Linked DNA regions of Methylobacterium currus. The protein of the gene in region 1 interacts with the protein of each later gene in a pairwise test. Links are inferred from orthologs where the notes say so. Each region holds a gene or a part of one and is shown on either strand. Other genes may lie near its edges.

Region 1 (6,074 bases):
CGGCTCGTCGCCCGTCCGACCGGGGCACGCCTCCGGGCGGGAACGGTGGCCCGCTCCTGCCGTTGCCCCGGTCCGATCGCATCCCGAACCGCGGACACACACCCTCATGCCGACGCGCACCCTCCTCGCCCTCTCCTTCGCGCTCGTGACCGGCGCCGCCGCCGCCCAGGGCATCAACAACGGCAGCGGCGCCGCCCCGTCCTCGACCGGCAACACCGGGTCGGGCATGGCGAGCCAGCCGCCGGGCACCGGCATCGGCGGCAACAACCCGGGCAGCATGGGCTCGACCGGCTCGCAGGGGTCGAGCGGCGGCAATATGGGCCCCGGCCCGACCGTGAAGCGCGACGGCCCGACCGGCAGCGGCTCGCCCGGCACCGGCCCCGGTTCTCAGAAGAACGGCACCGCGCGCTGACGCCAGGCGCGTCCCGCGCGTCGGGCCGACACCTGCGTCCCGCGCGTCGGGCCGACACCTGCGTCCCGCGCATTTGCCAGCGTGGGCGCGCACCCCTACGAGACGGTCCCGTCAGCCTCCCGAGGGGGATCCGCCATGCGCATCACCGCCATCCGCGACATCGTCGCGCCGATCAAGTCGGACATCGCCAACGCCTGGATCGACTTCTCGACCATGACGGCGAGCGTGGTCGCGGTGGTGACCGACGCCGTGGTCGACGGGCGCCCGGTCGTCGGCTTCGGCTTCAACTCGAATGGCCGCTACGCCCCGCAAGGCCTGCTGCACGAGCGCTTCATCCCGCGCCTCCTGGCGGCGCCCCCCGCGGATCTCCAGGGCGAGGACGGGCTCGTCGACCCCCACCGGGCCTGGGCGGCGATGATGAAGAACGAGAAGCCCGGCGGCCACGGCGAGCGCTCGGTGGCGGTCGGGGTGCTCGACATGGCCCTGTGGGACGCGCTCGCCAAGGCGAAGGGCGTGCCGCTGTGGCGGCTGCTCGCCGACCGCTACCGCGGCGGCGAGGCCGATCCCAAGGCCTGGGTCTACGCCGCCGGCGGCTACTACTATCCGGGCAAGGGCCTCGACGCCCTCAAGGACGAGATGCGCTCCTATCTCGACCGCGGCTACAGCACCGTGAAGATGAAGGTCGGGCTGGTGCCGCTCGAGGAGGACATCGCCCGGATCGAGGCGGTCCTGAGCGTGCTCGGCGGCGACGGGTCCCGCCTCTGCGTCGACGTCAACGGGCGCTTCACGCTCGAAGAGGCGATCCGCTTCGGCCGGGCGGTCGCACCCTACGGGCTGCGCTGGTACGAGGAGCCGGTCGATCCCCTCGACTACCTGGCTCATGCGGCACTCGCCACGACCTATGACGGGCCCCTCGCCACCGGCGAGAACCTCTTTTCGCATCAGGACGCCCGCAACCTGATCCGCCACGGGGGCTTGCGGCCGGACCGGGACATCCTGCAATTCGATCCCGCCCTGTCCTACGGGCTGGTCGAGTATCTGCGCACCCTCGAGGTTCTTCGCGCCCATGGCTGGTCGCCGCGCCGCTGCGTGCCCCATGGCGGCCACCAGTTCGCGCTCAACATCGCGGTCGGCCTCGGCCTCGGCGGCAACGAGAGCTACCCGGACGTCTTCGCCCCCTTCGGCGGCTTCGCCGACGCGGTGCCGGTGGAGGACAGCCGGGTCGCGATGCCGGACGTGCCAGGCATCGGCTTCGAGGCGAAGACCGCGCTCTACGCGGTGATGCGGCCGCTGGAGCGGGAGTGAGCGCCCGGCCCGCTCCTGCTCGCCACGACACGGGATGGACCGGTCTCCCGGCTCCAGGGCCGATCCGGGGGCCCTGGGCGGAGGGAGGCTTGCGGCACGGTACGCGATCGAAGGCCGCCTGCCGCGAGGCGGTGCCGCTCGGCTCGCGTCACCGGATCGGCACGATCGCCGGCGGCATGCGCGGCCCATCACGCCCGCATATTCGATTACGTCTATACAAATACGATATTCATTCCCATGGTGAATGAATAGCTTGCGCCCTAAAAATCCCCATCCAGCACATCGTCTTGCCGGAGGCAGACCGTCCGAGGATGAAACGGTCCGCGGGATCTTTCGCTCATGTGTGCGGCGCCCGTAAAACGACTGCATTGACCGGCCTCGCCGGAGAAGCGCACAAGGCCGGGACGGGGCCCGACCACCGGGGGTCGAGCGAGGCGACGGGAGAAGCGGACCACCATGATCGGGGACGTCGAGGGAAGACGCGGCGCCGGGACGGCGCGGCCGTCCCTGCCGGTGACGGCGGACATGGTCGGCACCTGGTCGTGGGACATCGCCGGCGACCGGATGCATGCCGACGATGTCGCCGGCAGCCTGTTCGGGGCCGATCTCGACCGCCTGGCGAAGGGCGCGCCCTTGCGGGTCTTCGCGGCCTGCATCCATCCCGACGACCGCGACGCCGTCATCGCCCGGATGCAGCACGGCGCGGCGGAAGGCGGCTCGTTCGTGGCCGAGTTCCGGGTGCGGGATGCCGCCGGCCGGACGCTGTGGGTGCTCTCCCGCGCCCGCTACGAGCGCGGCCGCGACGGCCGCCCGGCCCGGGCGCACGGCATCCTGGTCGACATGACCGGCAGCGCGCTGAGCGACACCGCCTACGGCCACTGCGTCGATGCGCGGCCGGACTCCCCCCTGGAGCAGGCCGCCGAGGCCTGCATCGCCGCCCGCGAGGCCCTGGCGAGCGCGGACCGGCCGTTCCTCCTCAAGATCCTCGACATGCTGCTCCTGGAACTCGGCCGGGAGATCGGCAAGAGCCTGCGCCGGGCCACGCTGCGCCGCCTGAGCTGACGAGAGCGGCGCGGCGCATCGCCGACGGGGCGACGCGCCGCCTTGTGGGCCGGGTCCGGGCTGGGTATGGGCCGGGTCTCAGGGCCGTCCGGCCCGCCAGAGACTCAACGGGCGATGATCGGCAAGCTGAAGGGCGTCGTGGATTCCTACGGCGAGGATTTCGTGATCCTCGACGTGCACGGCGTCGGCTACGTGGTGCATTGCTCGGCCCGCACGCTGCAGCGCCTGCCCCCTATCGGCGAGGCGGCGGAGCTGGCGATCGAGACCCATGTGCGCGAGGACATGATCCGCCTCTACGGCTTCCGGGCCGATGCGGAGCGCGAGTGGTTCCGCCTGCTCCAGACGGTGCAGGGCGTCGGCACCCGGGTCGCCCTCGGGGTGCTCTCGGTGATGGAGCCGGGCGACCTCGCCACCGCCATTGCCACCGGCGACAAGGGCGCGGTCGCCCGCGCCCCCGGCGTCGGCCCCCGCCTCGCCGCCCGGCTGGTGGCCGAGCTGAAGGACAAGGCCCCGGCCTTCTCAGCCATAGACCCGGCCCTGATCCAGCTTACCGGGGCGGTGGAGGACAACACCGCGCCCCAGCCGGTGGCTGACGCGATCTCGGCGCTCGTCAATCTCGGCTACGCCCAGGTCCAGGCCTCGGCGGCGGTGGCCGCGGCGCTGAAGGGGGCCGGCGAAGGCGCGGCGGCGATGGAGGCCAAGACCCTGATCCGCCTGGGCCTGCGTGAACTGGCGCGGTGATCGGGCCCGGGCGGTCTGATCAGACCCGGAAGTCGAACACCGCCGCCTGGCTGCCCTTCGTCGTGCTCCCGCTGCCGCTCGCGCCGTAACCACTCGCCTGGGTCTGCGCCTGCGAGTCCTGCACCTGCTTCAGGAAGCTCGCGAGGAGATCGCTGGCGTCGGTGGTGGCGGAGGCCGTGTCGGTCGAGCCCGCCGTGTCGGCGCCGCCGGAGGGCGGCGGGCCGGGGGGAGGACCGCCGGCGCCGCCGACGCCACCGCGATCCCCGTCGCGGCCACCGCCCTTCTGAGACGACAGCAGGCTCTTGAGCGTCGTCGCCTGGTCGCTCGTCAGGGCGCCTTTGGTGACCTCGGCGCCGATGAGGTCGTCCATCCGGCTCCTGGCCTGCGCCGGGTCGAGGCGGGTGCCGCCACGGGTGCCGGAGGTGCCCGATATCGCTTGGTCGATATCCTGGACCGCGCTCGTGAGCGCGCTCGCGTCGGTGTCGCCGAGGCTGCCGGCCTGCTGCTGCGCCGAGATCTGGTCGAGGAGCCGCTGCTTGGGCCCGCCGGCCTTCTCGACCCTGGGCTGACTGATCGGCTGGGCGGCGGCGCTGGATGCGGAGACGGTGGTCATGGGGCGGGGACCTCGCGTGGACGGGGACGATCCGTCATCCCCGATGCGGGTCAGAGTGCGTCCGGCGCGGCTTAAGAGAACTTTCGCCGACGCAAGAGAAAGGTTTCCTTCCGTTGCGCCGCGCCGTGACGCAACGAGACGCTACATCTTCGCCGGACGTATCCGGTGGCGCGGCGTCCGAACGGATCGTTCGCGAGCCGTGTCAGGCGGCCCGGGCCGCCGGCTGGCGCGGCACGGCGCCGGGCGCCCGCGGCAGTTCGAGCCGCACGCACAGGCCCTGCGGAGCCCGGTTCTCCAGGCTGAACGCGCCGCCATGCGACTGGGCGATGGCGCTCGCGATCGACAGGCCGAGGCCGAAGCCGCCGGCCTCGTTGAGGGTGCGGGCGCGGTCGCCGCGCACGAAGGGCTGGAGCATCAGGGCGCGCTCCTCCTCCGGGATCCCCGGGCCCTCGTCCAGGATCTCGACCGCGACGCGGCCCGGCCCGGCCTCGACGAGGCGCACGGTGGCGCCGCCGGCATATTTCACCGCGTTGTCGATCAGGTTGGTGAGCGCCCGCTGCAACTCGCCGGAGGAGCCGCGCACCAGGGCCGGCCGCAGGTCCTCGGCCCGCACCGCCTCGCCGATATCGGCGAAGCCGTCGCAGACCGTCTGCACCACCGAGGCGAGATCGATCAGGCTCAGGCCCTCGCGGGACTGGCCGTCGCGCACGAAGGACAGGGCCGCCTCGACCAGCGCGTTCATCTGGTCGAGGTCGCGCAGGAACTGCCGGCGCAGGGTCTCGTCCTCCAGGAACTCCGCCCTGAGGCGCAGGCGGGTGATCGGCGTGCGCAGGTCGTGGCTGATCGCCGCCAGCATGTGGGTGCGGTCGTCGATCAGGCGCAAGACCCGGTCGCGCATCCGGCCCAGCGCCCGGGACACCGCCAGCACCTCCTCCGGCCCGCGCTGCGGCAGCGGCCGCGCCTCGGTGGCGGTGCCGAAGGCCTCTGCCGCCTCGGCCAGCCGCGCGAGCGGCGCGGTGAGCGCCCGGGTCGCCCAGATCGACAGCAGCGTCAGCGAGAGGGCGAGGAAGACCAGGGTGATCAGCACCGCGCTGGTCAGCGGCGGGTGCGGCAGCGGCAGGGGCGGCAGGTCGGCGGCGAGCTGCAGGCCGCCCGGCCCGGCGATGCGCAGGTGCAGGGCGCCGGCGGGCTGGTGCTCGGCCGCGACGCCGTAACCGGGCCCCAAGGCCGCGCGCAGGCCCGTGATCTCCGGCACGTCGGCGCTCGACGGGCTAGGCGCGTTCGGCTCGTTGGCGGGCAGCAGGGTCAGGTGGAGGGAGGAGGCGCTGTGGCGGGCCGCCGCCACCACGTCGGCCCGGTCTTCCGCCGGCGCGGCCGCCACCATGTGGACCACGGTGACGAGGCGGTTGGCCAGCGCGCTCGGGCGCTCGTCGGAGCGGCGCAGCTCCGGGCGCAGCAGCAGGAAGGCCACCGTCACGACGACGTGGGTGACCACGATCGCGGCGACCACCAGGAGGGCGAGCTGCCCGGCGATGCGGCCCGGCAGGGGCCCCTTCCCGGTCATGTCGAGACCACCTCCGGCGTGAACAGGTAGCCGCCGGAGCGGATGGTCTTGATCATCTCCGGGTTGCGGGGATCGCGCTCGATCTTCTGGCGGATGCGGCTCACCAGCACGTCGATGCTGCGCTCGAACGGCCCGGGCGCCCGGCCCTGCGTCAGGTCGAGGAGCTGGTCGCGGGAGAGCACCCGGCCCGGCCGCAGGCACATGGCGTGCAGGAGGTCGAACTCGGCCCCGGTGAGCGCCACCTGGGCGCCCTCCGGGTTGAGGAGCTGGCGCAGGCCCGCATCGAGCACGAAGCCCGCGAAGGCGTGGCGGCGCACGCCCTCGTCGTCGCGGCCCTGGGACGCGGCGCCGCGGCGCAGGATCGCACGGATGCGGGC
Region 2 (4,390 bases), 120 kb from region 1 along the record:
GGCAGAGCCCGGGCGTGGCGCCCTATCGCGGCCAGCACGGGCTCCGCGCCGAGAAGGGCTGGTGGGACAAGGCCTAACGCAGGGGTAGCGCGAGGCAGACCGCCACCAGGATCACCGCGTAGGCGACGGTCCGGAACATCCGGTCGGAGGCGAGGCGAAAGCCGTGCGATCCGGCCGCGAGGCCGAGACCGTAGGGCAGGAGCAGCGGCAGGGCCTCGGCGAAGCGGGGCCCCGACAGCACCCCGGTCGCCGTGAACACGACGCCCGACACCAGGGTCGAGAGGCCGAAATAGGCCATCAGGTTGTCGCGCACCTGGGCTCCCGAGGCGCGCTGGCTGGCGAGCCAGAACACCGCGAGCGGCATGCCGCCGAGCGCGGCAAAGCCGCTCGCCAGCCCCGAGGCGCCCCCGGTGGCGAGCGAGAGCGGCAGCGACGGGACGCCGCGATAGCGCCAGCCCGAGACGAGCGCCGCCAGCGCCAGCAGGATCGCGCCCGCGGTGATCCAGCGGGTCAGGTCCGGATCGAGCCGGGTGAGGAGCCAGACGCCGACCGGCAGCAGCAGGGTGGAGCCGACGAGCAGCGGAACGACCTCGCGCCAGGTCGCCCGCGGGGCGGAGCGGAGGCCGAACCACAGCGAGAACGGCGCGTCGACGACCCAGATCAGCCCCACCGCCGCCGCCGGACCGACCGCGGCGGCCGCCACCGGCACGAACACCATCGCGAAGCCGAAGCCGGTGAAGCCGCGCACCAGACCGCCGACCAGGGCGGCGAGGAACAGGGTGGCGGCCCGGACATCGAGGGGCAGAAGGGTGGCGAGATCGGGCGACATGAGGCCACCACGCCGCCACGGCTACGGTTCGTCAAGGTGTCGGCCGCAAGAGTGCGAGGCGTGTTCACGGAACGTCCCGCGGTGGCGGCGCAGTCGTTTCCCGGCTACAGAACGGCGCGCTTCGCGCCGGGACGGATTCGCGGCATGATGCGGGCGCCGCCTGCACCCATTGCAAGGATATCCACGCGGCGATGAGCGAACCCATCCGCATCCTCGGCATCGATCCGGGCCTGCGCCGCACCGGCTGGGGCCTGATCACCGTCACGGGCACCCGCCTCGCCTTCGTGGCGAGCGGCACCGTGACCTCGAACGGCGACGACGACCTCGCCACCCGCCTGCGCACCCTGCACGAGGGCCTGACCAAGGTCGTCGCCACCCTACTGCCCGACGAGGCGGCGGTGGAGGAGACCTTCGTCAACAAGGACGCGCAGGCGACTCTGAAGCTCGGCCATGCCCGCGCCGTGGCCCTGCTGGTGCCGGCCCTCGCCGGCCTGCCAGTGGCGGAATACGCCGCCAACCTGGTGAAGAAGACCGTGGTCGGCGCCGGCCACGCCGAGAAGGACCAGGTCGGCGCCATGGTGCGCTTCCTCTTGCCGAAGGCCACCGCCGACACCGCGGACGCTGCCGACGCGCTGGCGGTGGCGATCACCCATGCGAGCCACCGGGCGGCACGGGCCCGGGCCGCGACCCACGCCGCGGCGGCAGGACCCGCGGCGGCGCGGATCGCCCGCGCAGTCGCGCGGGGTTAGGGTGGAAACCCGGTCGGCTCAGCGGCGCGAGCGGCTGCGCCCGAGGTGATCCTTCGGAACATCCGCTTACCGCCCGTCTCGGCGACCCTGCCCGGGATCACCGCGCGATGATCTCGCGGATGCGGGCCGCCAGGGCATCGACGGCGAACGGCTTGGTCAGCACCGCCATGCCGGGGTCGAGCTCGCCATTGGTGAGAAGCGCGTTCTCGGCATAGCCCGTGATGAACAGCACCTTGAGGTCCGGCCGGGTCGTGCGCGCCGCATCCGCCATCTGGCGACCGTTCAGGCCGCCGGGCAGCCCGACATCGGTGACGAGGAGGTCGATCCGCGCGTCGGATTGAAGGATCGTGAGCCCGCCTGCCCCGTCGGCCGCCTCCAGAGCGGTGTAGCCGAGTTCGCCGAGCACGTCCGTCACCAGCATGCGGACGCTGGGCTCGTCGTCCACGACCAGCACCGTCTCGCCGGCCTCGGCGACCGGGATCAGGCCGCCCTGCGGCAGCGCCTCGTCGCGCTCCGCCTCGCCCCCGTGGCGGGGCAGGTAGATGCTGACCGTCGTGCCTTCGCCCACCGTGGAGTGGATGCGGACCTGGCCGCCCGACTGCTTGGCGAAGCCGTAGATCATCGACAGGCCGAGGCCCGTGCCCCGGCCGAGCGGCTTGGTGGTGAAGAACGGGTCGAACGCCTTGGCGACCACCTCCGGCGCCATGCCGGTGCCGGTATCGGCGACGCTGAGCGACAGGTACTCGCCGTCCGGCATGTCCTGCCGTCGGGCCGCATGCGGGTCGATCCGGCGGTTGGCGGTCTCGATGACGATGCGCCCGCCCTCCGGCATCGCGTCGCGCGCGTTGATGCAGAGGTTGAGGAGGGCGTTCTCCAGCTGGGACGGGTCCACCAGGGCCGGCCAGAGATCGTCCGGACCGGCCATCTCGAGCTGCACGCCGGGTCCGACCGTGCGCTGGATCAGGTCGAGCATGCCCCCGACCAGGGCGTTCACGTCGGTCCCCTTCGGCGCGAGCGTCTGCCGGCGCGAGAAGGCCAGGAGGCGGTGGGTCAGCGCCGCCGCCCGCTTCGTCGCCCCTTGCGCGGCGACCATGTACTTGTCGATCTCGGTCAGGCGGCCCTGGCTGATGCGGGTGTTCATCAATTCCAGGCTGCCGGAGATGCCGGCCAGCAGGTTGTTGAAGTCGTGCGCGAGGCCTCCGGTCAACTGGCCGACCGCCTCCATCTTCTGCGACTGGCGGAGCTGCTCCTCGGCGTTCATCAGCTCGGCCGTGCGCTCGCCGACGCGCTGCTCCAGGGTCTCGGTCAGGGCGCGCAGCTGGGCGATGGCCCGGTCGCGCTCCTGCTCGACGGCGCGGCGCTCCTCGACGTTGAGGAGCACCCCGGGAAAGCTCAGCGGCGTGCCGTCCGGCCCAAAATCGACCCGGCCGTTGGCCTCGATCCAGTAATAGCGTCCGTCCGCCCGGCGCACCCGATACTGATGCGCGTAGGCGCCGCCCCGGGCGACGACCTCGTCGATCGCGGCGGCCAACCCCGCCTGGTCGTCCGGATGCACGGTCGCGACGATCTTGGCGAGGGGGATGCCCTCGCGGCCGAGGGCCGGATCGAGCCCGAAGCTGCGGGCGAATCCCTCGTCGACCGTGAACCGGTCGGTGGGCAGGTCCCAGTGCCACGTACCGATGATGGCACCAGCCTCGAGCGCCAGCTGCACGCGCTCGATATTGGCGCGCGCGAGGGCCTCGCTGGCGCGCAGCCGCTCCTCCGCCTCGCGCCGTACGGTCACGTCGTTGAAGATGATGGCGATCTGCCGGTCGGCGGGGGCACCGACGGGCACGGCCCGCACGTCGAACCAGCGCGAGAAGGCCTTGGCGTAGCTCTCGAAGTTCTCCGGCTCCCTGGTCCTGGCGACGCGACCGTAGGTCTCGAACCAGAACCGTTCGAGTTCCGGCGCGAACTCGGTGACCCACTTGCCGCGCAGATTGACCCCGGCCTCGCGCTCGAAAGCGGGGTTGGCTTCGAGGAACCTGTAATCGACCGGCCGGTCGTCGGCGTCGAACTTGACCTGGACGATGGCGAAGGCGGCATCCACCGTCTCCAGGATCGTCCGGAAGCGCTCCTCGCTGACGCGTAAGGCGGCCTCGGTCGTGCGCAGGCGCAGGACCTCGGCCTCAAGCTCCTCGCGGGACAGGGAATCGAGAACGGCCGCCGACACGAACGATGCTTTCCTCATGCCAACCGCTGGCCGGCGGAGGCCTTGTAAACGATACGAGCGGAGATGCCCCGGACCGGATCATGGGAGTCATGACCGTGCGGACCACGTCAGTTCCGGATCACGATTGCAAGCACCGCGCGACATCGGCCGATAGCGGGACGGGCAGGAGAAGCCGGCCCCGCGAGGCTCTGGCGGCCTCGTACGGCACAATTGCGGGCAATTTACGAGTGCTCGGCAAAGGCTGCGCTCCGCACCGGTTCACGCGAAGGCCGTTCTGGGCGATGCTGGCGAAGACCGTGAGACGGCCGAACTCGGCATGCCGCCGAATGCCGGCGGCTCGGTGAGGGATCACTGACGGCGACCCGTCCACACCGAATCGACGCGCCGGTCGAGCCGGTCGGGCTCCGACCCCAGGCAGCTCTCGCAGAGCCCGTCTCCGGCTCGACACCGCGAATCTCGGCAGACCGGCGTCGCCTCACCGCCGCAGGTCTGCCGAAGGCCCATCAATGCCGGCCGCCGACGAAGGACACGATGCTGCGGTCGAGCCGCCCGGAATAGGTCGAGAGGGTTCCGGCGAGGCCCCGCACCGCGTCGGCGAGG

Evidence for each region.
Region 2: the proteins of ruvA (region 1) and ruvC interact in binary tests that used the Escherichia coli proteins (3 or more experiments, as listed by UniProt). The link is inferred for Methylobacterium currus from one-to-one orthologs.

Annotation. Positions count from the first base shown.
Region 1 is NZ_CP028843.1:80,634-86,707, forward strand. What follows is about bases 1,816-4,706. They hold ruvA (Holliday junction branch migration protein RuvA), read left to right. Parts: upstream 1,816-2,893; coding sequence 2,894-3,520; downstream 3,521-4,706. Other genes in these bases: DA075_RS00380 (PAS domain-containing protein), read left to right, coding at 2,174-2,779; DA075_RS00390 (hypothetical protein), read right to left, coding at 3,540-4,133; DA075_RS00395 (sensor histidine kinase), read right to left, coding at 4,336-4,706. In the rest of the region: DA075_RS00370 (hypothetical protein), read left to right, coding at 107-412; DA075_RS00375 (mandelate racemase/muconate lactonizing enzyme family protein), read left to right, coding at 548-1,717; more of DA075_RS00395, read right to left, coding at 4,707-5,697; DA075_RS00400 (response regulator), read right to left, coding at 5,694-6,074. UniProt on the Escherichia coli protein: The RuvA-RuvB-RuvC complex processes Holliday junction (HJ) DNA during genetic recombination and DNA repair.
Region 2 is NZ_CP028843.1:202,290-206,679, forward strand. What follows is about bases 1-2,799. They hold ruvC (crossover junction endodeoxyribonuclease RuvC), read left to right. Parts: upstream 1-1,020; coding sequence 1,021-1,578; downstream 1,579-2,799. Other genes in these bases: DA075_RS00955 (urea carboxylase-associated family protein), read left to right, coding at 1-77; DA075_RS00960 (TSUP family transporter), read right to left, coding at 74-829; DA075_RS00970 (ATP-binding protein), read right to left, coding at 1,676-2,799. In the rest of the region: more of DA075_RS00970, read right to left, coding at 2,800-3,790; DA075_RS00975 (methyl-accepting chemotaxis protein), read right to left, coding at 4,294-4,390.